2 regions of the Salinimonas marina genome follow, and region 1 is predicted to be linked to the other one. Evidence: predicted binding sites of a transcription regulator. Region 1 holds the regulator's gene; the other holds the start of a gene.

Evidence for each region. Region 1 encodes LexA, which represses DNA repair genes until DNA is damaged. Its sites were predicted from a motif close to TACTGTATNNNNATACAGTA; they were not measured.
Region 2: a site for LexA is predicted at 3,312-3,331, ahead of uvrD (DNA helicase II). Genes of this name have one in related genera too.

What each region holds. Positions count from the first base shown of each region.
Region 1 covers NZ_CP064795.1:3,605,623-3,621,119, reverse strand. The annotation lists gene IT774_RS16310 (UvrD-helicase domain-containing protein) at 1-246, shown strand, start outside; gene IT774_RS16305 (hypothetical protein) at 340-1,113, shown strand; gene IT774_RS16300 (zinc-dependent alcohol dehydrogenase family protein) at 1,225-2,235, opposite strand; gene IT774_RS16295 (YehS family protein) at 2,306-2,797, opposite strand; gene lexA (transcriptional repressor LexA) at 3,004-3,633, shown strand; gene coxB (cytochrome c oxidase subunit II) at 4,039-5,205, shown strand; gene ctaD (cytochrome c oxidase subunit I) at 5,233-6,858, shown strand; gene IT774_RS16275 (cytochrome c oxidase assembly protein) at 6,859-7,443, shown strand; gene IT774_RS16270 (cytochrome c oxidase subunit 3) at 7,476-8,354, shown strand; gene IT774_RS16265 (DUF2909 domain-containing protein) at 8,367-8,576, opposite strand; gene IT774_RS16260 (SURF1 family protein) at 8,592-9,335, shown strand; gene IT774_RS16255 (hypothetical protein) at 9,313-9,858, shown strand; gene IT774_RS16250 (COX15/CtaA family protein) at 9,879-10,868, shown strand; gene cyoE (heme o synthase) at 10,861-11,781, shown strand; gene IT774_RS16240 (SCO family protein) at 11,778-12,434, shown strand; gene IT774_RS16235 (GNAT family N-acetyltransferase) at 12,521-13,066, shown strand; gene IT774_RS16230 (polysaccharide deacetylase family protein) at 13,277-14,332, opposite strand; partial or broken gene IT774_RS16225 (MATE family efflux transporter) at 14,442-15,497, shown strand, end outside.
Region 2 covers NZ_CP064795.1:116,913-132,409, forward strand. The annotation lists gene IT774_RS00495 (GGDEF domain-containing response regulator) at 1-1,019, opposite strand, end outside; gene uvrD (DNA helicase II) at 1,076-3,247, opposite strand; gene IT774_RS00505 (CsbD family protein) at 3,410-3,604, opposite strand; partial or broken gene cysE (serine O-acetyltransferase) at 3,980-4,797, shown strand; gene IT774_RS00515 (HAD-IA family hydrolase) at 4,780-5,496, opposite strand; gene xerC (tyrosine recombinase XerC) at 5,517-6,425, opposite strand; gene IT774_RS00525 (DUF484 family protein) at 6,432-7,130, opposite strand; gene dapF (diaminopimelate epimerase) at 7,127-7,957, opposite strand; gene lysA (diaminopimelate decarboxylase) at 7,993-9,243, opposite strand; gene lptM (LPS translocon maturation chaperone LptM) at 9,243-9,404, opposite strand; gene IT774_RS00545 (hypothetical protein) at 9,424-9,567, shown strand; gene rraA (ribonuclease E activity regulator RraA) at 9,747-10,232, shown strand; gene IT774_RS00555 (S1/P1 nuclease) at 10,229-11,053, opposite strand; gene IT774_RS00560 (flavin prenyltransferase UbiX) at 11,059-11,685, opposite strand; gene mpl (UDP-N-acetylmuramate:L-alanyl-gamma-D-glutamyl-meso-diaminopimelate ligase) at 11,675-13,048, opposite strand; partial or broken gene IT774_RS00570 (class 1 fructose-bisphosphatase) at 13,370-14,349, shown strand; gene ppa (inorganic diphosphatase) at 14,517-15,050, shown strand; gene IT774_RS00580 (DUF3299 domain-containing protein) at 15,207-15,497, shown strand, end outside.

The sequences.
Region 1 (15,497 bases):
TATCAATGCACCACCGGCGAACCCTGCCCGGCGCAAATCCGGGTTTGTCCTGAGTGTCAGGCACCTGCGATTGCTCAAAAGACCCAGTCGGTATGTGTCAAATCCGATTGTCAGTTTACCCAACCATTGTGTCCGAACTGTGCGCGACCACTGGCGCTGCGTTCAGGGCCCAATGGTCAGTTTTATGGCTGCACAGGGTATGGGGCAGCCAGTGAACCGTGTCGTTTCACCACCGCGGTGCGCTGACCGGGCGGTTATCGTTTTTTATGCGAAGCCTGTTATTCTCCGCCGTAGTGCCTATAATGCGCACCATTTTTTGCAGATAGGGTAACAGGCCATATGAGACTGACAGTGATAGGAGTAGGATTAGGGTATTGGTTGAGTGCCGGCGCGGTGGCGGCCAACTGGAGCGAAACTGAATTGCACCTGCAGCAGGGGCAGCTGAATCAGCCCTTCGCCTCGCAACCAGGCACCGATATCGATACCACCGTGGTGACGTTCCAGCATGCCAGTGGCTGGGACTATGGCAGCAACTTTTTCTTCTTTGATTACGCACGTACCGACAATGGCGATACCCTGTATGGCGAGTGGTACCCGGTTTTTAGTAGTCAGCAGTTGCTGGATGTGTCTTATTCCGGCCTGATTAGTGATATTGGTCTGGTGGCCGGCATTAATGCCGGACCTGATGCTGAAGTGCTTAAATACCTGCCCGGTATTCAGATCAACTGGAACCTTCCCGGTTTCAGCTTTTTCAATACCCTCATCACCGCCTATATTGATGACAGCAATGGCATCGACGCAGGCGGCGCGCCTAAAGAAGACGACAGCATGATGGTGGATATTGCCTGGCGTTATCCTGTGACGATTGGCACTCAGAATTTTTCTGTAGAAGGGCATGCTGAGTATATCGACTCACGTGGCACCGAGGTGCCCACCGTGCAGGTAAAAGACTGGCTGCTGACCCAGGTTCAGGTGCGTTGGGACGCAGGTCAGGCGTTAACCGGTACTCAGGACAAATTGTTTGTAGGTATTGAATATCAGTACTGGAACAACAAGCTTGGCACCCACGAGGATGAAAGTGCGGTGCAGCTGTTGGGTGTCTGGCGCTTTTAACGGTTAAGTGGTCAGCCTGGCGAAGCACCTGAAAGGGCCCCGCCATGCCTTTTCAGGTCAGCGGTGGTCGCCGAGGCTACCACGAGCACAGAGGCCACCAAGCGCAGCCGGTTAAAAGGTCAGCACCACTTTACCCACATGTTTGCCGGCGGCCATATACGCAAACGCCTGTTGGTATTGTTGCCAGTGAAATTCACGGTCAATAACCGGCGCCAGGTGGTTGGCGTGAATGGCATTACACAATGCCTGCAAAGAGCTTACCGGGCCAACAGCAATGCCGCGTAAGGTGGCATGGGCCTGTAAAATCTGTAACGGGTTGACGCTGCCGTCTTTACCGCCCAGGTAGCCAACAATATTGATTTGCCCGCCCGGCGCGATGCAGGCCAGAGACTGGCTCAGGGTATTGGGCCCACCGACCTCCACAATATGGTCGACTTTACGGCCCCCGGTTAGCTCAATCACCTGTTCGGCCCATTGCGGATGGGTTTGATAATTGACCGTGTGCCGGGCGCCCTGCTCTTTAGCGAGCTTTAGTTTGGCGTCGCTGGAGGACAAGGTAATGACCTGCGCACCATGCATCAGCGCCAGTTGCTGGGCAAACATCGAAACCCCGCCGGTACCCTGCACCAGCACCCAGTCACCGCTTTGAATATTGCCCTTGGTAACCAGCGCCTGCCATGCCGTGACGCCGGCACAGGGTAGCGTCGCTGCCTGCGAAAAGGATAAACCTTGCGGCATGCTGACCACCCCATTGGCCGGCATGACCTGATATTCGCTTAAACACCCTGGCAACGGGCCGCCCAATGATTGCGCGCCCGGTGAGTCGGCCAGCTCGCCGCTTTGCCAGCCTTGCCAGAAGCTGCCGACTATCTGGTCGCCGTTGCCGACACGGGTTACCCCGGGGCCCACTTCAACCACTTCACCGGCGCCATCTGACAAAGGGACCAGGCCGGCAGGAAAGTCTTCGTGGTACTGCCCATTCACAACTTCCCAGTCACGATAATTAAGCGCCGCGGCTTTCATTTTTACCAGCACCTGACCGGGGCCCGGCGAGGGAATATCCACCGCCTGGGTTATCAGATTCTGCGTGCCGTAGGCAGTACCAATAGCGACTTGTTGCATGTTCACTCCGCAAATTTAAACTGAGTTATTACAACGCAACAAGCAGCCGTGGGGATCGAAGCCCCGTCAGTTAAGACGGTTTTTTCGGACGCGCGTCGGGCCGGTGTTCAATCACCATACCCTGCAAAAAGTTGCGTAATAGCTGGTCTTTACAGACACGGTAGCTACGATGATCGGGCTTGCGAAACAGGGCGGTTAGTTCGCTTTTGCCTACCGGAAAGTCTGCCGCCCGCAATATCCGGATCATGTCATCCTGCTGATAATTCATCGCAATTTTTATTTTGCGTAAAATATCGTTGTTAGACAGTCGCTGGTTAGCAGCCAAAACCGGCGGCGCTGCGCCTTCTTTGCGGCCGCGTTGTTTAATGATGAGTCCATCTAAAAACAGACCAAGGGTTTTGTCCCGGCATGGCAAAAAACCAGGCTCCTCTTCACGCAGCATCATGGCCGCCAGGTACTCTTCTTCTAATGTGTAATCCATAAGTTTGAACACACTGAGGGTGGCGCGGTTGTCCAGACTTAACGCAAAGCGCAAGCGACGTAACACATCATTTAAAAGCATAAAGTACCAACTGGCAGACAAAGAAGCCTAGTATACCTGCTTGCCACCCTCACCGATATGCCGGGGAGGGCCACTATTGGCATAAAATGCGACGGCGACAGTGTTAAAAAGTTAAACAAATTATGCATAAAATGGGGCTCTGGCCCTTGCGATTTGCAAGTTCCTGTATATACTCATAAATAACTGTATGTAAAACCAGGCTGTTTATGCGTCCACTAACCCCCCGACAAACCGAAGTACTCGAACTTATTAAAGCCAATATGCGAGATACGGGTATGCCCCCTACCCGGGCGGAAATCGCGCAGCGGCTGGGCTTTAAGTCGGCTAATGCGGCCGAAGAACATCTTAAAGCATTGGCGCGCAAAGGGGTGATTCAGATCCTGCCGGGCACCTCCCGGGGGATTCGTCTGACTGCGCCCCTTGAAGATGAAGCTGCCAACGAAGACCACGGTTTACCGTTAATTGGTCGGGTGGCCGCCGGCGAGCCTATTCTGGCGCAAGAGCATATTGAGAGCCATTATCAGGTGGACCCTGATTTGTTCCGGCCCCACGCTGATTTTTTACTGCGTGTAGATGGCATGAGTATGAAAGATATTGGTATTTTAGATGGCGACTTGCTTGCCGTACATCGCACCACCGATGTCCATAATGGTCAGGTTGTGGTCGCGCGGGTGGAAGATGATGTCACCGTAAAGCGGTTTGAAAAACGTGGCCACGAAGTTTTATTGCACGCCGAAAATGATGAATTCTCCCCGATCAAGGTCGACTTGTCGGCTCAGCCTTTTACTATTGAAGGGTTGGCCGTCGGCGTCATTCGCAACGCTGACTGGATGTAAGTACCCCTAACGGCGACCTATGGTTGCCGTTTTTTCCCCCTATCTGTATCCCCTCTTCTTGCTGAACGGCTACCCCTCTTCTTGCTGAACGGCTACCCCTTAATTGCGGACTGCTTTTCCGTGTTTCTGTGGTTCTGCGCGTCCCAAAATTGGTTGGCGTTGCTGTCAACCTGACCACCATTGCCTGAATGGCCCTAAAGCCTGCTGAGAAACAGTGGCTTGAGGTTTTTTTGTATAAAATTTTACCAAAACACTAGACTCTGCGTGAAATTTGTTTAATTCTTATACCGTTATTAACATAAGAATAACAAATAGATAAAACCACCAATAACGAAATTGGTCGTAACAACACGAGTCCACAGCCACACAGATGCGCCTGGGATTCGTCCATCAGGGAGGTGCTGAGTGATCAGGCTCACGAATATCGTATTGATGGCTTTGGGGACGCTAGCAACAACCACTGCATTTACCGGTGCATTCGCCGCCGATGGCGCAACAGGGGAAGCTACCACACTCAATTTGCGCAAAGGCGTAACGGATATCAGCGGGCAGGTTTATGACCTGCACATGTTGATGTTTACCATTTGTGTCGTCATCGCTGTGGTGGTGTTCGGCGCTATGTTTATCTCTATCTATCTGCATCGCCGCTCTCGGGGCGCGCAACCCGCCAAGTTTCATGAAAATGTCAAAGTGGAAATTGCCTGGACGGTGGTGCCCTTTCTCATTCTGGTATTTATGGCATTTCCTGCAGCCAAAACACTGATTGCAATGGAAGACACCAGCGAGCCGGATATGACTGTGCTGGTCACTGGATCCCAGTGGAAATGGCATTATCAATACATGGATGAGGACATTGGCTTTTATTCGTTGATGGCCACCCAGCGTGAACAAATCGACAACCGTTATGAAAAAGGCCAAAACTATTTATTAGAAGTTGACCGGCCGCTGGTCATTCCTACCGGTCAGAAAGTCCGTTTTCTGATTACCTCCGACGATGTCATCCATTCCTGGTGGGTGCCGGATTTTGCCGTTAAAAAAGATGCCAATCCTGGTTTTATTAACGAGGCCTGGACCAAGGTGAATGAGCCCGGATTATACCGCGGACAATGTGCGGAGCTGTGTGGCAAGGATCATGGCTTTATGCCCATTGTGGTCATTGCTAAAGAACCGGCTGAGTTCAATGCCTGGATGAGCGATCAGCAGCAGAAAAAACAGGAAGCAGAAGCGGAAGAGCAACGTTTACTGGCCATGAGCATGAGTATGGAAGAGCTCATGACCGAAGGCAAAAAGGTTTACAACGCCGCCTGTGCTGCCTGTCATATGCCTAATGGTGAAGGTCTAAAAGGCGCATTTCCGGCGCTCAAAGGCAGTCAGATTGCTCTGGAAGATATGCAGGGGCATCTTGATATTGTGGTCAACGGCAAAGCCGGCACCGCGATGCAGGCTTTCGGCAAAATGTTGAGCCTCAAAGAACTGGCCGCAGTCATCACCTACGAGCGCAACGCCTGGGGCAATAATACCGAAGAACTGGTTCAGCCCAAAGATGTTAACGCATTCATCAATGGCCAATAGGAGGGCATCATGACGAAACCAACCAACATGACATCGCATGAGGCCACGATCGATAACGATCATCAGCCGTCGGCAGATGCACACGATCCGCACGATCACCATGATCATCATATTCCTAAAGGGTTAATGAGATGGGTACTTACCACTAACCACAAAGATATCGGAACGTTGTATTTATGGTTCGCTTTCATCATGTTTTTGGTGGGCGGAGCAATGGCAATGGTAATCCGTGCTGAATTATTTCAGCCCGGGTTACAGATTGTGCAGCCGAATTTTTTCAATCAGATGACCACAGTACACGGGCTTATCATGGTGTTCGGGGCGGTGATGCCAGCCTTTACCGGTCTGGCTAACTGGTTGATTCCCATGATGATTGGCGCGCCGGATATGGCTTTGCCCAGAATGAATAACTGGAGCTTCTGGATCTTACCTTTTGCCTTTGCCATTTTACTGGGCTCGCTTTTTATGGAAGGCGGCGGTCCGGCGTTCGGCTGGACATTTTATGCGCCCCTGTCCACCACTTACAGCAATGACAGTACCGGCCTGTTTGTATTTTCCGTTCACATAATGGGGATCTCTTCCATTATGGGGGCGATTAACGTGATCGTAACGATATTTAACATGCGGGCACCCGGCATGACCTGGATGAAAATGCCGCTGTTTGTATGGACCTGGCTGATCACAGCTTTTCTGCTGATCGCGGTCATGCCGGTGCTGGCGGGGGCGGTTACCATGGTGCTCACCGACAAATTCTTCGGAACCAGTTTCTTTGATGCTGCCGGCGGTGGTGATCCGGTTATGTTTCAGCATATTTTCTGGTTTTTTGGTCACCCGGAGGTCTACATCATGATCTTACCGGCGTTTGGGATTATTTCGCATATTGTCCCGACCTTTGCCCGAAAACCCCTGTTTGGCTATGCCTCGATGGTGTATGCCACCGCGTCAATTGCGCTGCTTTCGTTTGTGGTGTGGGCGCACCATATGTTTACCACGGGCATGCCGGTCTATATGGAAATGTTTTTCATGTTTGCCACTATGCTTATCTCGGTACCGACCGGCGTCAAAGTATTCAACTGGGTAGCGACCATGTGGCGCGGCTCGATGACCTTTGAAGTGCCGATGATGTTTGCCTTGGCCTTCATTGTTTTATTCACCATTGGCGGATTATCAGGCTTGATGCTGGCTATTACGCCGGTGGATTTCCAATATCACGATACCTACTTTGTAGTAGCGCACTTTCACTATGTACTGGTGACCGGGGCTATCTTTTCCATCATGGCGGCCGTGTATTACTGGCTGCCTAAATGGACCGGGCGGATGTTTAATATCACGCTGGCCAAATGGCATTTCTGGTGCTCACTGATTTCGGTAAATGTCCTGTTTTTCCCTATGCATTTTGTAGGTCTAGCAGGGATGCCACGGCGGATCCCGGACTATTCGTTGCAGTTTGCCGACTTTAATCAATGGATCAGTATCGGCGGATTTGCTTTCGGATTATCGCAGCTGATCTTTTTGGCGCTGGTGATCCAGGCGTGTCGTAAGCAGGGCGATCCCGTCTCTGATCAGGTGTGGGATGGGGCGCATGGACTGGAGTGGGAGATCCCATCACCGGCGCCTTATCATACGTTCGAAACCCCGCCGGTGGTGAAATAGATGTCCGGCGGCACCAGCAATAACAACATGGTGATCAGGCTGGTGATCATCGTGGTGGGCATGTTTGGCTTCGGCTTTGCGCTGGTACCGCTGTACGACGTATTTTGTGATGTCGCCGGCATTAACGGCAAAACTTCGACCACGGCAGCGGTATATCAGCCGGCGCAAATCGATAAATCGCGCCTGATCACGGTGGAATTTCTGACCCGCACTAATACGGGCATGCCGTGGGAGTTTCAGGCACGCACCAAACGAATGAAGGTCCATCCCGGCGAGTTGGCGACGGTGGAGTTCTATGTTCGCAACCCAATGCGTAGCGATTATATTGCCCAGGCCATTCCTTCGGTGTCGCCAGGGCAGGCCGCCATTTTTTTGAATAAAACCGAATGTTTTTGCTTCAACCAGCAACCGCTGGCGGCAGGGGAAGAAGCACTGATGCCGATGTCGTTTTATGTCGACCCGCAAATTCCCACCGACATTACTTATTTTACCGTGCAGTACACATTATATGACGTGACGGCCCGGGCCGACACACTGGGTGCTAGTGAAAACCCGTATCTGAAACGTACCGATGGCGCTCCATAGTGTAACGCGCCTAAAGGCTACAGGAGAAAGTCATGCAACAGCCTTATGAAAAATATTATGTTCCGGCACAAAGTCCCTGGCCCATCGTGGGGGCCGTAGCCTTGTTCCTGATCGCGGTAGGTGCGGGCAATGTGGTCATTGAGTTCAGTAAGGGCACCGATGGCTATGGCAGCTTGCTTCTGGGCAGTGGGCTGGTTGCATTGTTGGTGATGCTGGTGGGCTGGTTCAAAAACCAAATCGACGAGTCTATGTCTGGCCTCTACAGCGCTCAGCTGGGGCGTTCATACCGCCAGGGCATGAGTTGGTTTATTTTTTCCGAAGTGATGTTTTTTGCCGCTTTTTTCGGTGCGTTGTTTTATGCCCGCATGATTTCTATTCCCTGGTTGGGCGGCGCTTCCAACAATGAAATGACCAACACAGTGCTGTGGCCACAATTTGAAGCCATGTGGCCGCTGTTGACCACCCCCAATGGCACCACCACCCAACAGATGGAAGCTACCGGCTTACCTGCCATCAATACCCTGATTTTGCTGGTGTCATCGGTGACGCTGCATTTTGCTCATACCGGGCTTGAACAGAACAAACGTAAACAACTGACCTGGATGTTAGGTCTGACCATTTTACTAGGGTGTGTGTTCTTAACGCTGCAGGTAGAAGAATACATTCATGCTTATCAGGAACTTGGGTTGACCCTGCAATCCGGTATTTATGGCAATACCTTCTTCTTACTCACCGGTTTTCACGGCATGCATGTAACGCTGGGGACCATTATTTTGATGGTGCTGTTTGGCCGGGTAGTGAAAGGCCATTTCAGTCCCGATAACCATTTTGCCTTTCAGGCGGGCAGCTGGTACTGGCATTTTGTCGATGTGGTGTGGGTAATACTGTTTGTTTTTGTATATATCCTTTAACGCCCTATGGCGTTAATAGGGACGGGGGTTGGGATGAATCAGACCGGTAGCTATCGCCAACAGGATGAGCAACACAATGCACACGGATGTCAGTACCCGGCGGCCGATATACTTGCTCATGGGTTTGCCCGCCGTATCGTTTTTCATCATCACCCGCATCGCCAGAAACAGGTTCACAATCATATAAATCAACAGCACCACCACAATAATTTTAATCAGCATAGCGTCTCCCGAAAGGTGTCTGGTTTTTCTTCACGTTGGCGTCAGCCGCGCTGGGTGGTCGGGCTAAGCCTGACCCTGCTGGCCATTGCCATAATGGTACGGCTGGGTATGTGGCAGCTCGAGCGTATGGAAGAAAAGTCTTTGCGTTTGGCTAGCATAGCGCAAAAAAAACACGATGGCCCTCTTTCTTTGGCGGCTCTGAATACGCTCAATCCGGATCTCCAGGACTACCCGGTAACGGTCAATGGACGGGTTCGGCCAGATTATATTGTTTACCTGGATAACCGGATTGAAAATGGCCGGGTAGGGTATCAGGTGCTGGCTGCGGTCATCACCGACGCCGGGCAGGTTCTGGTCAACTTTGGCTGGGTGCCGGCAACTTCGTCACGTCAGCACCTGCCGGCCGTCACCTTGCCTGCTCAACTAACCAACGCCGAAGGAATCATCCGGATCCCCGCCGATAACCCGGTCATTCGCGAAACGGCTACCCGGCTGAAAGATGGCCAGCTGCTGCTACAACAAATAGATATAGCGCATTTAAAGCAAGTGACAAAACAAGCTTTCTTACCCTTCGTGGTACAGCTTCAGACCCCGGAAGATGCACAGTTTGTGCGTAACTGGCAACCGGTGGTGATGTCTCCAGAGAAACATCTTGGTTATGCAATTCAGTGGTTTGGTCTGGCAATAGCCGCTGCTGTAATTGCCTGTGTAGTATTTTTTTCGCGAGGTAACGCCCATGTTCAAACAAAACAAAAATAAACATCTGACCATGCTGGCCGTGGCGGCGGTGTTTGTCTTACCGGTACTGCTGGCCAAACTGGCGCTGGATAATCAGTGGTTTAATCAGGGGGCGACCAATAAGGGGCAGCTGATCCAGCCGGTGGTGGACTATTCCTCGTATTTGCAGGACCAACCAAGTAAATGGCGGTTGGTCTACCATTTGCCAGCTCATTGTGACAGCACCTGCGAAAACGCCATTTACAGTATCCAACAGGTATGGCTGGCATTGGGGCGGGCAACGGACCGGGCCCAGCCCACTATTTTATATTCCGCCGCCAGCGATGCCAGCAAAATTGAGCAGTTGCAGCAACAACCTAACCTGGAAGTAGTGGCTTCAGCCAGCCTGCCCGAAAACGAAAGCAATACCGTACTGGTGGTGGATACCATGAACAATGCCATGTTGCGCTACGCGATTCCGGCCAGCCGGGAGCAGGCAATCCTGGGCAGCCGCGACATTCTGGCGGATGTTCGTAAACTGCTCAAACTATCGCGTATTGGCTAACCCGGAAAAGGAGTCCAGGTATGAGAAAACTTGTCTTGTGTAGCTTGTTGCTGGCGGTGGTCGTTATTGTGCTGGGGGCGTACACCCGTTTGACCGACGCCGGGCTTGGCTGTCCTGACTGGCCCGGCTGTTACGGAGAGCTATTTGTACCGGCTTCCAGCGATAAAGTCGCCGCAGCAAACCAGGCGTTTCCCGACCGCCCGCTGGAGGCAAGTAAAGCCTGGAGCGAAATGATTCACCGTTATTTTGCCGGCACCCTGGGCCTGCTCATTTTCGCTATTGCGATTCGGGCGGCAGTCAGACGGGATCCGCGGATGCCCATGGGATTACCATTATTTTTGTGTGCCCTGGTGGTCTTTCAGGCGGCTCTGGGGATGTGGACCGTCACGCTGAACCTGTTGCCGGTGGTGGTGATGGGGCACTTATTAGGTGGTTTTGGCGTATTGTGCTGTTTGTTTTTAATGTATCTGCGACTGCAGCCGGTGATGGGTCAGGACAAGCTAAAATCAGCGCGTCGAATGCTGGGATTTGCGTTCTTTGGCATACTGATTTTAGGATGTCAGATAGCTCTGGGCGGCTGGACCTCAGCCAACTATGCGGCGCTGGCCTGTACTAACTTTCCGGTGTGTGAAGGGCAGTGGTGGACACAAATCGACATGCCCGGCGCTTACAGCGTGCCGGTGGCAGACAACTACGAATTCGGAGTGCATGGATACTCTGAGCGCATGACCATGCATATTGTGCATCGGGCAGGGGCCCTGGTCACATTTGTGTATTTACTGGCGCTGGGTATCGGGCTGTTACGGCTACAATCAAAATTGATGAACACTGCCGGCGCGGCGCTTATTCTGGTGTTGATTGCCCAGGTCATGCTGGGTATCAGTAATGTGGTTATGAGCCTGCCATTAACCATTGCTGTTGCGCACAACTTTGTCGCAGCATGTTTATTGCTGATTATGGTGTGGATAACCTATCAGCTGTCGCACCTGAAGGAAAAAGCGCATGGCTAAATCTGCAGAGTTGACTGAACACGACCAGGAGGCCGCTCACGCCCCGTTGAATTGGCGCCATTTTTATGAAATGACCAAACCCAAGGTAGTAATGCTATTGTTGCTCACCGCCTTAGTGGGAATGTGTCTGGCCACCCCGGGCCTGGTACCGGCAGACATTCTGGTCGCGGGTTTGATGGGTATCGGCTTGCTGGCTAGCAGCGCTGCGGTAATTAACCATGTGGTTGATCACAAAATTGATAGCATCATGGCCCGCACCTATAACCGGCCGGTGGCCAAAGGTAAGGTCGGGGTAGGGCAGGCGCTGTGGTTTGCGCTGGCGTTAGGGGTCACCGGCTTTGCCTGTCTGATGCTGCTGGTTAATACCTTAACCGCCTGGGTGACGCTGGCGTCACTGGTGGGCTATGCCGGCGTTTACACCATGTTTTTAAAACGTGCTACGCCCCAGAACATTGTGATCGGCGGGCTTGCCGGTGCTGCCCCGCCGTTACTGGGCTGGACCGCGGTGACCGGCGACATTCATCCCCATGCATTATTGCTGGTGTTGATTGTCTTTACCTGGACCCCGCCGCATTTCTGGGCTCTGGCCATTCATCGTAAAAAAGAATACGCCCGGGCCGACATTCCTATGTTGCCGGTTACTCACGGAGAGGCCTTTACCAAAACCTGGGTACTTGGTTATACCGCCTTGTTGATGCTGGTGGGTTTTTTGCCGTATCTGACCGGTATGTCGTACCTGATCTATCTGGTGGGCAGTACACTGCTTAATGCTGGTTTTGTCTGGTATGCCTGGCAATTGAAGTTTTCTGACAAGCCCGGCTGGGCCATGAAAACATTCCGGTTTTCTATTGTGCATCTCATGGTATTGTTTGTGGTTCTGTTGATTGACCATTACATACCCATAACACTATGAAGCAAAACACAATAATCGGCCTGGTTCTGGTCATCGCGTTTGTTGCCGGAATCTGGGCTGCGATAACCATAGCCCCGCCGGAGCATGCCATTTCTGCCCCTGAGCCAGAGCATTTCCAGGCCTATCCGGCGACCCGCTCGCTACCCGACTTTAGTCTCACCCGTGCCAATGGCGAAACTCTCAATGCTCAAAGTCTGCAAAATCAGTGGACCCTGGTCTTTTTAGGTTATACCTATTGTCCGGATATCTGCCCGGCAACCATGGCGGGATTCAATCGTATTTATTCTCAGTTGCAGGCTATCGAGAGTGAGTATCCTATCAGGGTGTTATTTGTCTCCGTAGATCCGGGGCGCGACACGCCAGCGCGTTTAGCCAGTTACAAAAGTTATTTTAATGAGGATTTTATTGCTGCTACCGGCGACCATGGTCAGGTATTTCCGTTGGTACGTAGCTTTGGTTTGGTGTATGCACTTAGCGAAAGCACCGAACAAGGTGATTACCTGGTGGATCATAGCGCGTCGGTGGTACTGGTGTCGCCCAAGGCGCAGGTGGTGGGACGATTTAAACCTGATAGCACAGTAGGCCAGCTATCGGTGGTAAAGCCTGAACATATTGTAACGGATATGCCGGTAATCATCGCTAACTACCCATGAACCCGCTGCTACGCATCCGCCCCGCCTGCGCGAATGACGCCACGGAAGCAGTACCCCTACTGTTAAGTGCAGGAGAGGCCTTGCTGGTGCCCATATTTGGTCATGGCAACAGCGCCCAGGCGGCCGCCTACCTGCATTTTGCCTGGCACCAGGCGACAGGTCAGTATGGCTATCAGCAACACTGGGTGGCTGAGCACCATCAGACCGTCGTCGGACTGGTTACCTGCTGGCATGACCATTTGGGCGAAGACTTTGGCCGCGAGACGCTGCGTTCCATTTCGCGCTTTTATGACGTGGAAGCAGCATTAGATGTGCTACTGCGCAGTCAGCAACTGACCGGCGAGCTGGCCGGGCCCGGCCCCCACGAATTAGGCATCGGGCACCTGGCGATACACCCGCTGTGGCGTCGGCAGGGGATCGGGGCGGCATTACTGACGTTTATGCAGCAGCAAGCCCGGCAACTGTCAAAGCAAGAACTGACGCTGGCCGTCCATCATCACAATACCCCGGCGCGGTTATTTTATCTGGCCCAGGGATTTACTGAGCACTACCACCACGGGCGTTTTATTCAGTTAACCAGGCAAGTGGCAGCGCAAGTTAAAGAAAAGGAAGGCCCGGCCAGGGATTGTTAGGATGAACCACCGGGGCTGCGGATCAGAAAGTGAAGACCCCCCGGCGCCTGGTGTGGGTCATGTTAAATCGCGATAGTAGAATAGAGAACAGCGGTATTGCTAGCCCCAGATAACAATAGCCTTGCAGGCAGGCGCCAGGCTTAATACATCGTCTTTATCATGGTTTAAGGCCGGCAGGGCTACCGCCTGCCGGCCTTTTTCAACATTGCCTTAGTCAGGATATTGTCCCGCTTCGTTAGCCACAAAAAATGGCTGGGAATACCAGTAGTAGCGTCCGTTAAACTGCTTTGAAGGCGCCGTGCAATTAACCCGGGAGCGACCGGTGGGCAACTTTTTATCCAGGGTAAAAGATAACTGTTGGGCGTCGGTGCGGGTGTTAATCTGGTTGCCATTAAAATAACAGGCGGCCTGACTTAAGCGCACGTCCTCACTGTCTATGGTCAGGGTGATGGTGCCCGGGGCTTTAGCGCTTCGCTGGGGCTGCGGGTGGCTGGTCTGGGCTACCGGAAGTGCCAGGCTGGCCATTTTTGTTTTCAAACTGTTGAGGCTGGCATAGGGGCCTGCGGCCGGAAAGCGGGGCAAGGCGGTCAGTGGTGAGGCCGCGCCGGCTGCTCCGGAATGCTGGCCAAAACCAACATAGCCTTGTTGCTCTAAGCGCTCTTCCAGGGCCTGGTTGTATTCGCCAAAGGGATAGGCCAGATAGGTTATCGACGTACCCAGTTTTTCCTCAAGCATGGCCTGGGCGTCGGTGACATTGTTCCAGACGCGCTCTAACCAGGCAGCATCAGACTCGTCTTTATTTTTGTTAAGCATATGCAAATGATCCAGAGTGTGGTTAGCAAACAATACGCCTTCCTGCTGCATCTGCTTTACCTCCTGCCAGCTAAGCTGATCGGCCCGCTGACCAATCTCAGCCGGATTTATGAAGATGGTATAGGGAAAATCATAGCGACTCAGGATGGGATGGCCATTGGTGAGAATATTCTTATAGCCATCATCAAAGGTGATGGCCAATGCATTCGCGGGCAAAGGCTCACCCTCTTTGATGGCGGCTACTACCTCTGTAAGCGGCAGCACGGTATGATGCTTGTTAATATACGCCATATGCTGTTCAAACTGTGCCGGCGAGATACTGGTACTGGCCGGGGTATCATTGGCCACATGGTGATACAACAGGATCGGCGCACTGTGAACCACCGGGGAATTTGTCTCACCCACTGCTGCCAGGCTGGCCAGTAATAGCCAGGAAGAAACCAGAATTCTCATGATAGACTGCACCGCAACACCTCTTATTTTGTAATGTAAACTTGTGACTCAATCAGCACCGCTGACCGGGCTAAAGGCTCATCAGCATCTATTGGCCCTGGCCCTGCCCATGATTCTGGCCAATATTACCACACCCTTATTAGGGCTGGTGGATACGGCGGTAATGGGCCATATGGATTCGCCCGCCATGCTGGCGGGTGCCTCTATTGGCGCGCTAATTCTGACCCAGATTTACTGGGTCTGTGGCTTTTTGCGGATGTCGACGACCGGTCTTAGCGCTCAGACCCGTGGCGCCAGGCCCGCTTCTACAGAGCCTGCCAGAGTACTATATCAGGCCTGCGCGATGGCATTGCTGCTAGGACTGGGACTATGGATAACGCAGACCTGGGTATTACAAGCGGGCCTGCTGTTGGCGGAACCGTCGGCATCCGTCTCTCAGTTCGTTAGTGCTTACTTTTCTGTCAGAGTATGGGGCGCGCCGGCCGCCATGCTAAATCTGGTGCTGGTAGGTTGGCTGGTAGGCCAGCAACGTACCCGTGCTGTTATGACCATTCAAATCATCGGTAATTTGCTCAATGCAGGTCTGGACATGCTGTTTGTATTTGGCCTGGGGATGTCGGTGGATGGCGTAGCCCTTGCCAGTGTAATCGCCGAAAGCTTTATGGCGGTAGCCGCGCTGGGTGTGGCCTTAAAACAAGTGGGGTTTGTGCCGGCTCAGTGGCACTGGTTTAATGCCGCCGCACGCAAAATGCTGATGCGCTTAAATGGCAATATGTTATTGCGCAACCTGGCACTGCAGTTGTGTCTGGCGTTTGTCACTTTGCAAGGCGCCCGGTATGGCGAAACCGCCGCCGCGGTAAATGCGGTGCTGATGCAGTTTTTTGTGCTGATCGCGCTGGGGCTGGATGGCATTGCCTATGCGGTGGAAGCGCTGGTGGGTGAGGCCACGGGGCGCCGCGATCCCGAAGCGGTGATGACCCATACCCACCGGGGTTATTCTGGTCCAGTGTCGTTGCCATCGGTTATGCGTTGATATTCTGGTTAGGTGGCACGCAAATTATTGGTTTACTGACCGATTTGCCATCGTTGTTTAACGCTGCTTTGCCCTATTTACCCTTAATGATCGTCCTGCCGCTTGTCGGGCACTGGTGCTTTTTGTTCGATG
Region 2 (15,497 bases), 280 kb from region 1:
AAAAATACCACAAACTCCTCACCACCGAAGCGGGCTACCACACCGTCGTCAAATTGCTGTTTGAGTATGCCTGCAACCCGTATAAGTACCTCATCACCGGCATCATGGCCGTAGGTATCATTAATGGCTTTAAAAAAATCCAAATCCAGCATCGCCAGCGCATGGGCCCGGTCAGAGTCCGGCACCATAGCACTTAGCTTGTCGAAAAAATAACGCCGATTCACCAGGCCGGTGAGAAAATCAGTATGGGCCATACTGGTTAACGCCTCGACATGCTCAATCAGTTCAATATTCTGACTGATTCGACACAAAAACTCTTCATGACAATACGGTTTTAACAGAAAATCATTGGCCCCGGATTTGATGTAGCGCGCCGAATGCATGTCGTTGCCCCGCTCGCACACACTAATGATGGCCAGTTGCTCTTTGGTATAGTCGGCGCGCAGGTTGGCAATGAGCGCGGTACTGTTTTGATCTTCAAGCTCGGCCCCGGTGATAACGACTTTTATATTGTGATTTTCTCTGAGCAATTGCTGAGTTTGCGCCGCGGTGCTGGCTTCGTAGGTATTGAAGTTATGGCGCTTAAGTAGCGACACCATATGCCGGGCCGAGCGCCGATCCTGTCCGGTCACCACAATCCCGATATGTTTATTGCGTTCCAGCCGGCCGAGCAGCCGACTCAGATAATCGTAGGTTTGCGCATTTTCTTTGGGGATATAATCCACCACCTCCCGGCTAAGAACACTGTTGCGGGTGGTGGCGTCCATGCGGCCGGTAACCACTATGGTAGGCAGGATACTCTCAAGACAAAAGTCGATGGCCTGACCATTGACGGCATCAGGCAAATTATAATCGACAATAGCGCACAAAAAGCTTTCCGGCATGGCCTGGGAAAAAACATACCTGGCTTCGGTCAAAGACTGGGCGGTGACCGCTTCTAAGCCGGCTTTTTCCACCAGTTTAATGACAATATTCATTGCCATTTTGCTGTCTTCAATCACCAGCACTTTTGATTGCATCTGAAATCCCGCCCAATTTACTCAATAGCACAATTGTGCGACAACCACAGGTTTCTTCAATTAGCCTTTAGTTTAGCGTAGGCCAGAACCAGCCATTTCGAGCCAAAATCATCAAAGTTTACCTGGACCCGGGCGTGGTCCCCGGAGCCTTCATAATTGAGCACCACCCCGGCCCCGAACTTGGGATGCTCTACTCGTTGCCCCAGCGCAAAGCCACTATCTTCAAAAGCTTCATGGGAAGCCATGCGGCTAAAGCGGTTGTGCACCGGTCGCGAAATCTGGCTTTTCAGACGTACTTCTTCGACAAATTCAGCCGGAATCTCACGAATGAACCGCGACGCCGTATGAAATTTATCCTGACCGTATACCCGCCGGCTTTCGGCATAGGTGATAAATAGTTTTTGCATGGCCCGGGTCATGCCCACATAACATAGCCGCCGCTCTTCTTCCATGCGTCCGGGTTCGTCATTGGTCATCTGTGACGGAAACATGCCTTCTTCAACGCCAGCCAAAAACACCAGCCCGAATTCCAGTCCTTTGGCGCTGTGAATCGTCATCATCTGCACCGCGTCCTGCTCTGAGTCAGCCTGATTGTCACCCGCCTCCAAAGAAGCATGGGCCAGGAAAGCCGCCATCGGAGTCATTTCCTCGGCTTCTTCCGGCACAATATATTGCTTGCAGGCGGTGACCAGTTCTTCAAGGTTTTCAATACGGGCCTGGGCTTTTTCGCCACGCTCAGCCTGGTACATGGCGTACAGGCCGGAATGTTTGATGGCTTTGTCCGCTTGCTCTTCGAGTGGCAATTCCTTAACCGCTTGCTCTAAGTCGGTAACCAGGGTGGTAAATGCCTGCAGCGCCTTGGACGCGCGCCCGGTTAAACTGCCTTCCTGAATGAGCATGTTACTGGCCTGCCACAACGAGCAGTTATGCTCACGGGCGGTTTGACGCACCTGGGTAATGGTTTTTTCCCCAATGCCGCGGCTGGGGGTATTCACCACACGCTCAAACGCTGCATCATCGTGAGGATGGTTGAGCATGCGCAAATAGCCCAGCGCATCACGGATTTCCTGGCGTTCGAAAAAGCGCAGCCCGCCATAAATACGATAGGCAATGGATTCATGCAGCAAGGCTTCTTCCAACACCCGGGACTGGGCGTTGTTACGATACAAAATGGCGCTATCTTTAAGGCTGTTGCCGTCATCCAGCCATTTTTTAATTTGCGAAACAATAAAGCGGGCTTCGTCGAGTTCGTTAAAGCCTGCATACACTGAGATAAGCTCGCCTTCGGCACCATCTGTCCACAGTTCTTTGCCTAACCGCCCGGAGTTGTTGTCGATGACCGCATTCGCAGCATTAAGGATATTGGCGGTGGACCGGTAGTTTTGTTCCAGCCGGATGGTAGAGGTATCTTTGAAGTCTTTTAGAAAATTATGGATGTTGTCGACATTGGCCCCACGCCACCCATAAATTGACTGATCATCATCACCCACAATCATAATATTGTTGGTGTCGGCGCTGCACAGCATCCGTAGCCAGGCGTACTGAATATTATTGGTATCCTGAAACTCATCCACCAGCACCGCTTTAAACCGGCGTTGATAATGGGCCAGCACTTCGGGATTTTTGGCCCACAGTTCATGGGCGCGCAGCAGCAATTCGGCAAAGTCGACTAAGCCTGAACGATCGCAGGCTTCCTGATAAGCAGCATAAATTTCCTGCATCTTTTGCGCGGTGGCATCGCCATGAGTTTCGATATGCTGAGGTCGTAAGCCTTCGTCTTTATTGCCATTGATGTACCACTGAATCTGACGCGGCGCCCAGTGCTTTTCATCCAGGTTCATGGCCTTAAGAATGCGCTTTACCAGTCGGTACTGATCATCAGAGTCCAGGATTTGAAAGTTTTCCGGTAACCCGGCCTCTGCATGGTGCGCGCGCAGTAAGCGATGCGCCAAGCCATGAAAGGTACCTATCCAGGTGCTGTTAAGTCCCCGACCCATCAGGTGCTCAATACGCCCGCGCATTTCCCGCGCCGCCTTATTGGTAAAGGTTACGGCTAAAATCGAGAAGGGGGTGATATTTTCCACTTCCATCAGCCAGGCAATGCGGTGCACCAGCACCCGGGTTTTACCACTACCGGCACCCGCCAGCACTAACATGTTAGACAGCGGCGCCGCCACGGCCTCACGTTGTTTGTCGTTTAAGCTGTCGAGCAGTAATGATACATCCATAAATTGCGGCTACCTGTATTCCTGATAAACAAGGAGATGAAAGTGTGCCTCAATTATGCCAGTGAACTGGGTGTTTATACAGGCCAGTTTGTGGGTTTTTAGCGGGGAGGGGGGCTACAAAATGCGGAAAACGCCGGCAACAGAGCACCGGCATTCTAAATCTTACTTCGATGAAAACTCATCTACTTCACGCTCAGCTTCGTCACGGGTTTTGCCGTAATGTTGCTGAACCTTGCCGATCAGTTCTTCACGACGACCATCTACCTGGTCCAGTTCGTCATCTGTCAGCTTCCCCCATTTTTGTTGGGCTTTGCCTTTCATCTCTTTCCAGTTGCCTTCGATACGATCGTTGTTCATAGGTTCCTCCATAAATGAGAATGGCAATAGCTGGCGATTGCCAGCCAATGTCATTATTTATAAAGCATAGGTTATTCCTTTCATCCTATGTAAAAATTAACATTATGAAATTAATAAGTTTTTAGTGAAAATGACGCGGGGTAAAGGCGGATTTTTGGGCTTATTCAGAGCGTAAAAATTGCAGTTTTTACACGGCAACCGGATAAAATCGAAATTACATCAACTTCATGTTTAAAAACTGATCAAAGCCAGGGGTGCGCCGGTAATGACCATTCACTCGCATCATTTAAACTATTGGTAGCCTTCGCCTTGAAATTGACGCGGCTGCTATCACACAATGACCATTTTTACGTCTACACCATCGGGAACCACGCTATGCAGGTAAAACCGGCGACTGCTGACTTCTGGCAAGCCCTTAAGCGGGAGGCAAGAACCATTGCACATAATGAACCGCTGCTGGCCAGCTATATTCACGCGTGCATTTTGACCCATCATAACTTTGAATCGTCATTGAGTTTTATCTTGTCGAATAAAGTTGCCGATGATGTTATGCCCGCGCTGGCCATCCGTGAGGTGTTTGACGAAGCGTATTTGCTTGACCCGCAGATCACCGAGTCGGCCATTGAAGATATCCAGGCCGTGCATCGCCGGGATGCCGCCGTCGATGATTTTCTTACTCCGCTGCTATATTTTAAAGGTTTTCAGGCGGTACAGGTGCATCGTATGGCGCATTATCTGTGGAACAAAGGCCGGCACCAGCTTGCGCTGTTTTTACAAAGCCGCAACTCGGTTACCTACGGGGTGGACATCCATCCGGCGGCGCGAATCGGTAAAGGGGTGATGTTTGATCATGCCACCGGGATTGTGGTGGGCGAAACCGCCGTAATTGAAGATCATGTGTCATTGCTGCAAAGCGTCACGCTGGGTGGCACCGGTCATGAGTCCGGTGATCGCCACCCGAAAGTCCGTCAGGGGGTGCTGGTGGGTGCCGGTGCTAAGATTTTAGGCAACATTGAAGTGGGTGAGGGCTCCAAAGTCGGCGCGGGCAGCGTGGTATTAAGCGATGTGCCGCCCATACCACGGTGGTCGGCGTACCCGCCAAAGTGGTGGGACGACCCACCTGCCCACGGCCCTGCGACTCTATGCGTCAGAATGTGCTGGAGGATAACGGCCAGCTACAGCAAAGTAACTAGCTCGTCGAGGTCACGCAATTCGATATGCGGCAGAACCTTCACCTGTTCCTGCCGCATGACCATTCCCCGATTATGGGCATACCACGCACTTTGCAGCCCCGCCGCAATGGCGCCATACACATCTTTTTCCAGATTATCGCCCACATGCAACACTTCATGAGCAGGAATATTTAACAGCGCGACGGCTTCGTCGAACATCGCCCGGGCCGGCTTCATCGGCCGCTCGATACTGGCATGCAGAACCTTTGAAAAGTAACGGTCCAGGCCGGTACTCTGGGTATCTACATTGCCATTGGTAATACCAATAAGCGGAACCCGGCGTGCCAGTCTGGCCAGGGTTTGATGCATTTCTTCGGTCAGCGCAAAATTACTGCGGGCAGTATAAAAATACTCAAAACAGGCTTTGGCGGCTTGCTTTAAGCTGGTTTCGTCATCGATATCACTGGCCAGCGCCTGTTGCAGGGTTTGCAGACGCCAGCGCCCCATGTCACTGGATAAGCGGGGATCCGCCTGCAATAACCGCTGCCGGATATCCTGCCACTGGACGGGGGTTAACTGGGCGGTGCGCGGATAATGTTTACCAATGTAGTCACGTAAGGAGACTTCAGCGGCGCGGATCACCGGTCCGTTGTCATACAGGGTATCGTCCAGATCAAAGGTCATTGCTTTTACCGGGCCCAGGGGGCGATAAAAACGCATGGCAGTCTCCTTATTTGAGGTTACTTTTTACGCGCCTTGGGGTGCGCTGAATCATACACCTTGGCCAAATGCTGAAAATCCAGATGGGTGTAGACCTGGGTAGTCGACAAGTTGGCGTGGCCCAGTAATTCCTGTACCGACCGGAGATCACCACTGGACTCCAGTACGTGGGTAGCAAAAGAATGGCGCAGTTTGTGAGGACTGATTTTGCGTCCCAGTCCCTGCTCAATCGCCATGGTTTCAAGCCGGTTGGCCACCTGCCGATTGGAAATCCGGGTTTTGCGTAAGCTTAAAAAGACGGCGGGTTCATCGTCGGTGCACAATTGCGGACGCACCTGTAGCCAGGCGGTGAGGGCCTGCCTTGCCATTTTCCCCATCGGTAAGATACGTTCTTTGCTGCCTTTACCGCGCACCCGTAAGGTGCCATCGGCCTGGCAATCATGAACATTCAATCCGGTCAGCTCGCTCAGGCGCAGGCCACAGCCGTACAGCAATTCAAACATAGCCTTATCCCGCAGTGCCAACAGGGCATTGTCCTGCTGACTGAGCAGATGCTGCATATCATCTACCGATAGCTGTTTAGGCAGAGGCCGCCCCTGTTTAGGCGCCGAAATACCCTCCACCGGGTTGCTGAATAACTGATGTTGATCGATAAGATAGCGACAAAAGGTACGCAAAGCAGACAAGCGCAGGGCAATACTGCGAGCATGCTGACCCTGCTGTTTGGAAAGGCTTAAAATGCGTTTCACATCAGTGGGGGTTAACGCCGACCAGTCGGGTAAATCCAGGGCCGTGGCCACGGTGCTTAGCTGTCGCCGGTAATTGGCCAGGGTATGGGCAGATAGCCCGCGCTCCACCTGCAGATGACAAATAAATTTATCCAGCCAGTGAGCGCACGATTCAGACAGCAGTGGTTGCGGGGTATTCATATACCACTAATAATTCAGCAAGTCTGGCAGTACAATATTCAGCACTTGTTGCAACTGTTTTAGCAGCAGGGTGTCCATATCGGGGGTAAAATGACTGGGGTCGCGGCTGCCCACGGCGACCATCCCCAACGGCCGGCTATCGCCCAGTAAAATCAGTGCCGCTGACTCGGCAATATTGTCGCCGAATAACAGCTGTCTTTCGTGCTGACTTAAACGGCCAAAAAAGAAATTACTGTGTTTAAAACGCTTTTCTACAAACAAGCGGCGCTGCAGTTCCTGCAAAGCATGAGGGCCACTGAATAGCCGTAAGCTTACCGACGCCAAATCCAGCTCTTCCTGCAACACTTCTTCCAGTTTTAACTGGATTTCAGCCACACTTTTGCAGGTGAGCAACTGAACATTAAGATCGGTGTATACCCGATAAATTTTTTCATTCTGCCGGGCCACACCAATCAGCTGGTTCAGCTTATAATTTTGCTGACGCACTTTTTTACGTAGCTGTTCGCTCTGAATTTCAACCAGCGACACACTGCCACGGGTTTCGTGAGGAATATGCAACCGTTCCAGAAGATGGGGCTGCTGGGCAAAAAAATCCGGGTTTTTGAGCAAATAATCACTGACCTCTTCCGCCTTTAACGGGCTTTTTTCGGCATACGAAGAAGAAAGCTTGATTGTGGGTTTTGCCTTCCCTGAAACATCGTTCATAACATCAGTTGTCCGTCATAAATATGTTGTGCGGGACCGGTCATTTTCAGCACCGACCCTGGCCCCTGCCAGCGCACCCGCAAACTGCCACCGGGTAAGTCTACCCGAACATCCTTACCCAGTTTTTCCTGAAGCTGGCCAATCGCAGCCGCGGCACAGGCACCACTGCCACAGGCCATGGTTTCGCCTACGGCGCGCTCAAACACCCGTAACTTGATATGTCCGGGATGCAAAATTTGCATAAAACCCACATTGGCGCCCTCAGGAAAGCGCTCGTGGCGTTCCAGTAGGGGGCCGATAGTGGCAACCGGCGCGGTGTCCACATCGTCCACTTCCAGGACACAATGGGGATTACCCAGTGAGGCAGCGCCATAAAACAAAGTATGGTCGTTTTCACGAATCAGGTAAGTTTTTTCCTGCTTATTGGCTTTATGGGGGATCTTCGCCGGTTCAAATTCCGGCTTGCCCATATTCACTGTCACCTGGCCGTCTTTTTCCAGGTACAGCACCATTTTACCGGCTTTGGTGCTGACCAGAATCTTATTGCGGTTAATCAGCCCTTTTTGCTTCACAAACCGGGCAAAACAGCGCGCACCATTACCGCATTGATTCACTTCACTGCCATCGGCATTAAAAATCCGATAGTGAAAGTCCTGCTCAGGATCATAAGGTGGCTCCACCATAAGTAATTGGTCAAACCCAATACCAAAGTGCCGGTCAGCCAACTGCTGAATTTTGTCCTGCGAAAAATAGACATTCTGGGTCACATTATCGACGACCATAAAGTCGTTACCCAGGCCGTGCATTTTGGAAAATTGAATCTGCATGAACCGCTTACTGTCTGTCTGTGTTATTGCCTAGTTTACGGAAGTTTGTACTCGCCTTTCCAGAGATCTTTTTGATTTTCTCGTTCGCGTACTACCCGCATCTGCGCTTTGTCCACCAGAATTTCGGCCGGGCGACAACGACTGTTGTAGTTAGACGCCATCACAAAGCCGTAGGCTCCGGCGCTGCGCACCGCCAATAAATCGCCCGGTGCTACCGCCAATTCCCGGTCCCGGCCTAAGAAATCCCCGGTTTCGCAGATAGGGCCGACCACATCGTAAACCCGCAATGGCGCCTGGGTGTGGGTATCTACCCGGATGATGTTTTGCCATGCCGAATACAGGGCCGGACGAATCAAATCGTTCATCGCCGCATCCACAATGGCAAAGTGCTTGTCTTCGCCTTCTTTGATGAACTCCACCTGGGTGACCATGATGCCGGCATTGGCCGCGATAGCCCGACCTGGTTCCAGGATCAGTGTCAGGGCTTCACGCCCGGCCATGCGCTCGGCCAGGGCCGCGGCGTATGCTTTGGGGTGTGGGGGTGTTTCATCCTGATAGGGCACACCCAGACCGCCCCCCACATCTAAATGCTGAAGGTGAATGCCTTTGTCAGCCAGTTCGTCCACCAACGTCAGTAACCGGTCCAGGGCATCAACAAAGGGGGCCAGTTCGGTGAGTTGTGAACCAATGTGGCAGTCCATGCCGACAATATTCAGATGCTCTAAGGTGGCCGCCAACTCATAGGTTTGTAGCGCCTGTTCACGGGCAATACCAAACTTATTGGCCTTCAGACCGGTGGAGATATAAGGATGGGTCTTGGCATCCACATCAGGGTTGATGCGCAGCGATATCGGCGCTTTCACATTTAAATCGGCTGCCACCGCATTAATACGATGCAGCTCGGCAGGCGATTCAACATTAAAACACAGAATGCCCTGTTCCAGCGCGTAACGTATTTCTGCAGACGTTTTCCCCACGCCTGAAAATACCACCCGGGCTGGGTCGCCGCCCGCTTCAATAACCCGTGCCAGCTCACCCCCGGAGACAATATCAAACCCTGACCCCAGTTTTGCCAGCACACTCAACACTCCCAGATTAGAATTGGCTTTGACGGCGTAGCAGATCAGATGCGGATGCGTGCCTACTGCATCATCAAAGGCATGCCAGTGGCGCTCAAGGGTAGCGCGCGAGTAAACATACACCGGGGTTTGGTGAGCGGCGGCAATATCGGCTACGGCCACATCTTCGGCATACAAATGGCCGTCACGGTATTCAAAATGATCCATTAATTAGGCTCCGCGGGAGTCTCAGATGATGCCTGGTCAGCAGGCTTGGGGGCGGTTTGCTGTGGCTCTTCTGGCAGATATAAAGCGCCACGGTAACCACAGGCACTGATAAAGACTACACTAAGTATCAGGCTCAGACGTATACAGGGATTTTTAAACACGGGGATCCTGTCGAAAAAAATGTCTCAAGATGGCGTTATCATCGCATTGCCGAATGAAAATGCAAGGGACAATAATGCCCCGGTCCGGGTGAGTAGCGGGCGTGCCGGCGTGCGCCAACGCCGCGACGCTCTGGGTACGCAGGTTGAATGGATTAATTATTAAGGTAAGCAGCCAGAATTAACTGCGTTATCAAGGTCTCAATACGATGAATGGCTTGAAATGCAGCGTTTGTCCTGCAATAAATAGTGTTATGCTAGTGACAGCAAATACCCGGTGCGGTGGTGTCTTTTGATACCGCGGGGCCCGGCACATTTTTCAGTCAACCATGAAAAGGCACTACGATGGACTATAACACCTCTGAACTCTGCGATTTATTTGCCGACAGTGTCGACGTCGTCGATCCTATTTTTGCCAGCTATGGGGGCCGTTATTCCTTTGGTGGCGAAATAACCACGATTAAATGCTATGAGGACCGGGGACTGATAGACCGGGTGCTGGCACAGCCTGGCAGTGGCAAAGTGCTGCTGATTGATGGCGGCGGCTCTACCCGGCGGGCGTTAATTGATGCCACTTCGGCGCAACTGGCCATCGACAACGACTGGGAAGGGATTGTGTGTTATGGCAGCGTCCGCGATGTGGATACGCTCACCGATTTTGATATCGGCATTATGGCGGTGGCCACGATTCCGGTGAATGCGGAAAGCGAAAGCATTGGTGATGCTGATGTGCCGGTGAATTTTGGTGGGGTGACCTTCCTGCCTGAAGATCACCTGTATGCCGACAGCACCGGGGTTATTTTATCCCCGGAGCCGCTGGATATCGATTAAGCCTCAGGCTTTTCAGACTGAGCAAGCGCAAAGACTTTATTAAGATATTGCGCCATCCGAATGCCCGCTTGTTGTAAGCGGGTTTTCGCTGTCGGCAGGTGCTCATAAAGATAATCATATGACATCTTATTGGCATCTTCGGGATAGATGGTATCGCGAATGGCCACACTTTCGGCTATCCAGTCATGGGGATCCGTGGTGCTCCACTGCATGATGTCGCCGGGGGCTATTTTGGCGTCCAGCCAGCGGGTCCATTCCGTAAACGATAAATCGCGCTGAGCCAGCATTTGGGTGTCCCATACCCGATGTAAGTTGGAATCTTCCCAGAAAAACCGAACTTTGACATCGTTACCCCCCCGATCGGTACCATTGCCAGCATGCAGCGGCTGATGTAAATCGCCAATAATGTGGACAATAAACCGTAGCGCCAGTTGTTTATCTTCCTGGCTGGCCGCTGGGTCCTGCAAGGTGGCGGTGAAACGCGACAACGCCGAGGCGGCGTCACCTTGCTGTGGTGCGCCTACCTCATGATAATGCTTATTTTTAGGCACTGTCACATAATGAAACGGCGGCGTGGTTTCTTGCCAGAACGGCGACGGATTAGAACGTTGCTCATCGGCGTAGGTTGAAGCTTCGGCCAGAGATTCATTGGGCAGAAGTTGCTGCACCGCGGCACTGGCCGTGGGGCTAAGATAACGCTCGGCGATGGCGCCGGTCACCCGGTGACCGGTCTGACCCCAGCCCAGCGCCGGCAAACTGGTTAGTAATCCAGACACCAGGCAGGCGGTCAGTGTAAGGGTAGATTTTGCAGACACAGGCATGTGTATTATTCCTTTGTTGTATGAGCCTGATAGCCCCACCGGGCCATCAATTGTTGATCAACACCAAGATGATCCAGAATTCGCGCCACCACAAAATCGATTAAATCAGCGATGGACTGTGGCTGATGGTAAAAGCCCGGTGCGGCCGGCATCATCACCACCCCCATTTGCGATAATTTAAGCATATTCTCCAGGTGCAGCGACGATAAGGGCATTTCGCGGGGCACCATGATCAGCTGGCCGCGTTCTTTGAGCACCACATCCGCTGCCCGCTCTATCAAATTGTCACTGGCACCACAGGCAATGGCCGATAAGGTGCCGGTCGAGCAGGGGCAGACCACCATTTGTTTTGGCGCGGCCGAGCCAGAAGCCACCGGCGAAAACCATTCTTCTTTGCCACATACCGTAATCTGATCGGGACGGGCATTAAAGCGTTCAGTGAAAAAAGCCGCCGCCGCTTCGGGCTTGCCCGGAATTTTCAAATCTTCTTCGGTGGCAAAAACCACCTTGGCAGCCGACGACATCAGTACGTATACCTGATAGTCAGCGTACACTAACATTTCTAACAGACGCAGGGCATAAGGAGCGCCAGAGGCGCCGGTAATAGCCAGAGTTATGCGTTTATCGGTCATCGGACTCTCCTGAGTGGGATGCTTGCAAGGCGGTTAACAGGCGCTGATGAATATTTTCAAACCCGCCGTTACTCATCACCAGAATATGATCGCCAGGGCGCGCCAGTTGCAAGGTTTCATCAATGATATGCTGAACCTGGTTGCAGCAGCGTGCCGGTGTCTGACTGCGCGCGGCAGCCTGGGTCAGCGACCAGGTCATGCCCGCTGGCTCATAAATCAGCACATTATCGGCCTGCTGCCAGGAGGCGGCCAGGGTGTCTTTGTGTACACCCATTTTCATGGTATTGGAGCGCGGCTCTAAAATGGCCAGAATACGGGCAGAGCCGACTTTGTTACGCAATCCGGCCAGGGTCGTCGCAATAGCGGTAGGGTGGTGGGCAAAGTCATCATAGACAGTGATACCGCCCACCTGACCTTTGGTTTCCATGCGCCGTTTTACATTTTTAAACCGCTGCAGGGCGGCAATGGCATCTTCTAATTGCACCCCGGCATGATGCGCCGCGGCAATGGCCATAATGCCATTATCTACATTATGCTGGCCTACCAGCGACCAATGAACTTCGCCTATAACCTGCTGGTGTTTCAGCACTTTAAAAGCACTGCCATCAGGATGCAGCAGCTGCGCCTGCCAGTCCTCGCCCAGCCGTTGTTGGTCACTCCAGCAACCTTGTTCCAGGGTGTGCGTGATGGCCGGGGTCTGGGTGGGAGACAGGATCAGGCCGTTTTGCGGTACCATTCGCACCAGATGGTGAAACTGGGTTTGAATGGCAGCCAAATCGGCAAAGATATCCGCATGGTCGAATTCAAGATTATTGATGATGAGCGTTTTTGGCCGGTAGTGCACAAATTTAGAACGTTTATCGAAAAAGGCGCTGTCGTATTCGTCTGCTTCAATTACAAAAAACGGACTGTCACCGGTTCGGGCTGAAATACCAAAGTTTTCCGGAACGCCGCCAATCAAAAACCCCGGGTTTAACCCGGCATCTTCTAAAATCCAGGCTATCATGCTGCTGGTGGTGGTTTTACCGTGGGTGCCGGACACGCCGATAACCCAGCGCTCGTGTAACAGATTTTCAAGCAACCATTGCGGTCCGCTGGTGTAATCCAGGTTGCGGTTTAACACATATTCCACCGCCGGGTTACCCCGTGACAAGGCGTTGCCGATGATAACCTTGTCGGGAACCGGCTCAAACTGGGCCGGATCGTACCCTTCGGTCAGGGTGATACCCAGCGCTTCGAGCTGGGTGCTCATCGGCGGATAAACATTGATGTCAGAGCCGGTTACGGTATGGCCCAGCGATTTGGCAATAGCGGCGATGCCGCCCATAAAGCTGCCACAGATACCCAGAATATGTACGTGCATAAGAAGTCTGTTTTTCTCGTCAGGCTGGCTACTCTACCAGAACCTACAGGGGCTGCGAATATCTCATTTCCCCTAAGTAACGTTCGCAGGTACAATTACCCGCAGCCGGTTAAAAAAGAAACGATAGCCGAGGGCTCTGTCAGCAGCAGGTGGTTAACAACTTGCATTAATCTTGCAGCCCCCCGGGTTTGGATGGCCGCAGCAATTGCGCTTTACGCTGTCCTGAACAGGCAAAAAATCGTACACTCAGCCCCCGGCCATGCTCCATGATACGCTGAGTAACATTATTAAAAATCCCTACAAAACAAGGCAAACGCACACATGAAACGATTAAATTCACAACTGCAGCACGATGGTGCGCCGCTTGAACTTATTTTGCTTATCAGAACCTTACTGGCAGGTTGTAAGGAAATTTCGTTTCGGGTGAGTCAGGGCGCGCTGGCGGGCGTACTGGGCTCGACGTTAAGTGAAAATGTTCAGGGCGAAACCCAGAAAAAACTGGATGTGATTTCCAATCAGATTCTAAAAGACACACTACGGGACTCAGGCTATGTGAAAGCCATATCGTCGGAAGAAGAAGACACCGTGGTGCCGTGTAATCCTGAAGGCAACTTTCTGGTGAGTTTTGATCCGCTGGATGGCTCATCGAACACCGAAATCAATAGTCTGATTGGCACCATTTTTTCGATTACTCATGCGCCGCAGTGGATGGAGGCCGATGATCCGGCTGCCTTTTTACAGCCAGGTTCGCAAATGGTGGCTGCCGGATATGTACTTTATGGTCCCTCGACCATGCTGGCGATGACCACCGGTCGGGGCACCCACATTTATACCCTGGATAAAACCCATGGCGGCTTTCTGCTGACCCATCCAAATGTTCAGGTGCCGCAGCAAACCAGTGAGTTTGCGATTAATGCCTCTAATGAGCGGCACTGGGAACAGCCGGTGAAAGATTATATCAATGATCTGCTGGCGGGCACCGAAGGCCCCCGGGAAAAAGATTTTAATATGCGCTGGGTGGCGGCCATGGTGGGGGATATCCATCGGGTCTTATGCCGTGGTGGTATTTTTATGTACCCGTTTGATAAACGTAATCCATCTAAACCTGGCAAACTGCGGTTGTTGTATGAAGCCAACCCCATGGCCTTTTTGATGGAGCAGGCGGGGGCCTGGCCAATACCGGACATGGACGCATTATGGAAGTTATGCCCACCGAAATTCATCAGCGGGTGCCAGTATTGCTAGGCTCTAAAGACGAGGTGGAAACCTGTCTGAGTTATTATCAACAAACCGCGGAGTAACCCAAATTGCGCGACAAATAAGCAGCCGGCGCTCAGCGGAATCATTGGTTGTTTTTATTTTGTCGCGCTAACCGTATACTTGAGCCGTTTGCTCAGGCAAGGCAGGGCGCAGCAGTGTTTTGCCTGAGCAAATATCCCTTAGTCTGATTAACACAAAGGAAAGATTTATGAGTCTGAACTCTGTACCAGCAGGTAAAAATGTACCTGACGAAATTAATGTCATTATCGAAATTCCGGCCCACGCCAACCCGGTAAAATATGAAGTGGATAAAGACAGCGGCGCGATGTTTGTAGACCGTTTCATGGCCACCTGCATGCACTATCCGGTGAACTATGGTTATGTGAACAACACCTTGTCTGAAGATGGTGACCCGGTGGATGTGCTGGTAATGACTCCCTTTCCTATTCACAGCGGCTCAGTGATCAAATGTCGTCCGGTGGGTGTGTTGAACATGACCGATGAGTCTGGTAAAGATGCTAAAGTCCTGGCAGTGCCGGTTGACAAGCTGTCGACCATCTATCGTGATGTGAATGAGATCACTGATGTACCAGAACTGACCAAACAGCAAATCGAGCATTTCTTTACGCACTATAAAGATCTGGAACCCGGCAAGTGGGTTAAAATCGATGGCTGGGCTGATGCGGCTGCCGCTAAAGAAGAGATTGTGGGCAGCGTGAAACGCTTCGAGCAATCGGCGTAATAGCCTGCGCTAATGTGATTAATGAAAAAGAGCCGAACCCGGCTCTTTTTTTGTGTCTGCGATTTACGCCCTAAACAAAGCGCCTGTTAGCAGGTTATTCGCCAGCACTTTTGTGAAATAATAGTGATGTTGAAAAAGCGCACACAAAGAGGCCTTATGTTGCGAATAAAATTATTAATACTGTTGTTGGTGGTGGGCGTCAGTGCCCCGGCGCAGGCCGGTGAGCCAGCAGAAGTGTACTGGGAAGATCTGGTCCCTGAAGGGTTCAGTGAACTTAGCACCCGTTCAATCAATCATGATGGCAGCATGACTCAGCTGCAGCCCAATGCGCCGGTGGTGCAAAAATACGATGGACAACGGGTGAAAGTCCCGGGGTTTGTAGTGCCGTTAGAAGGGACGTCGGAGCTGACCACCGAATTTTTACTGGTGCCTTATTTTGGGGCATGT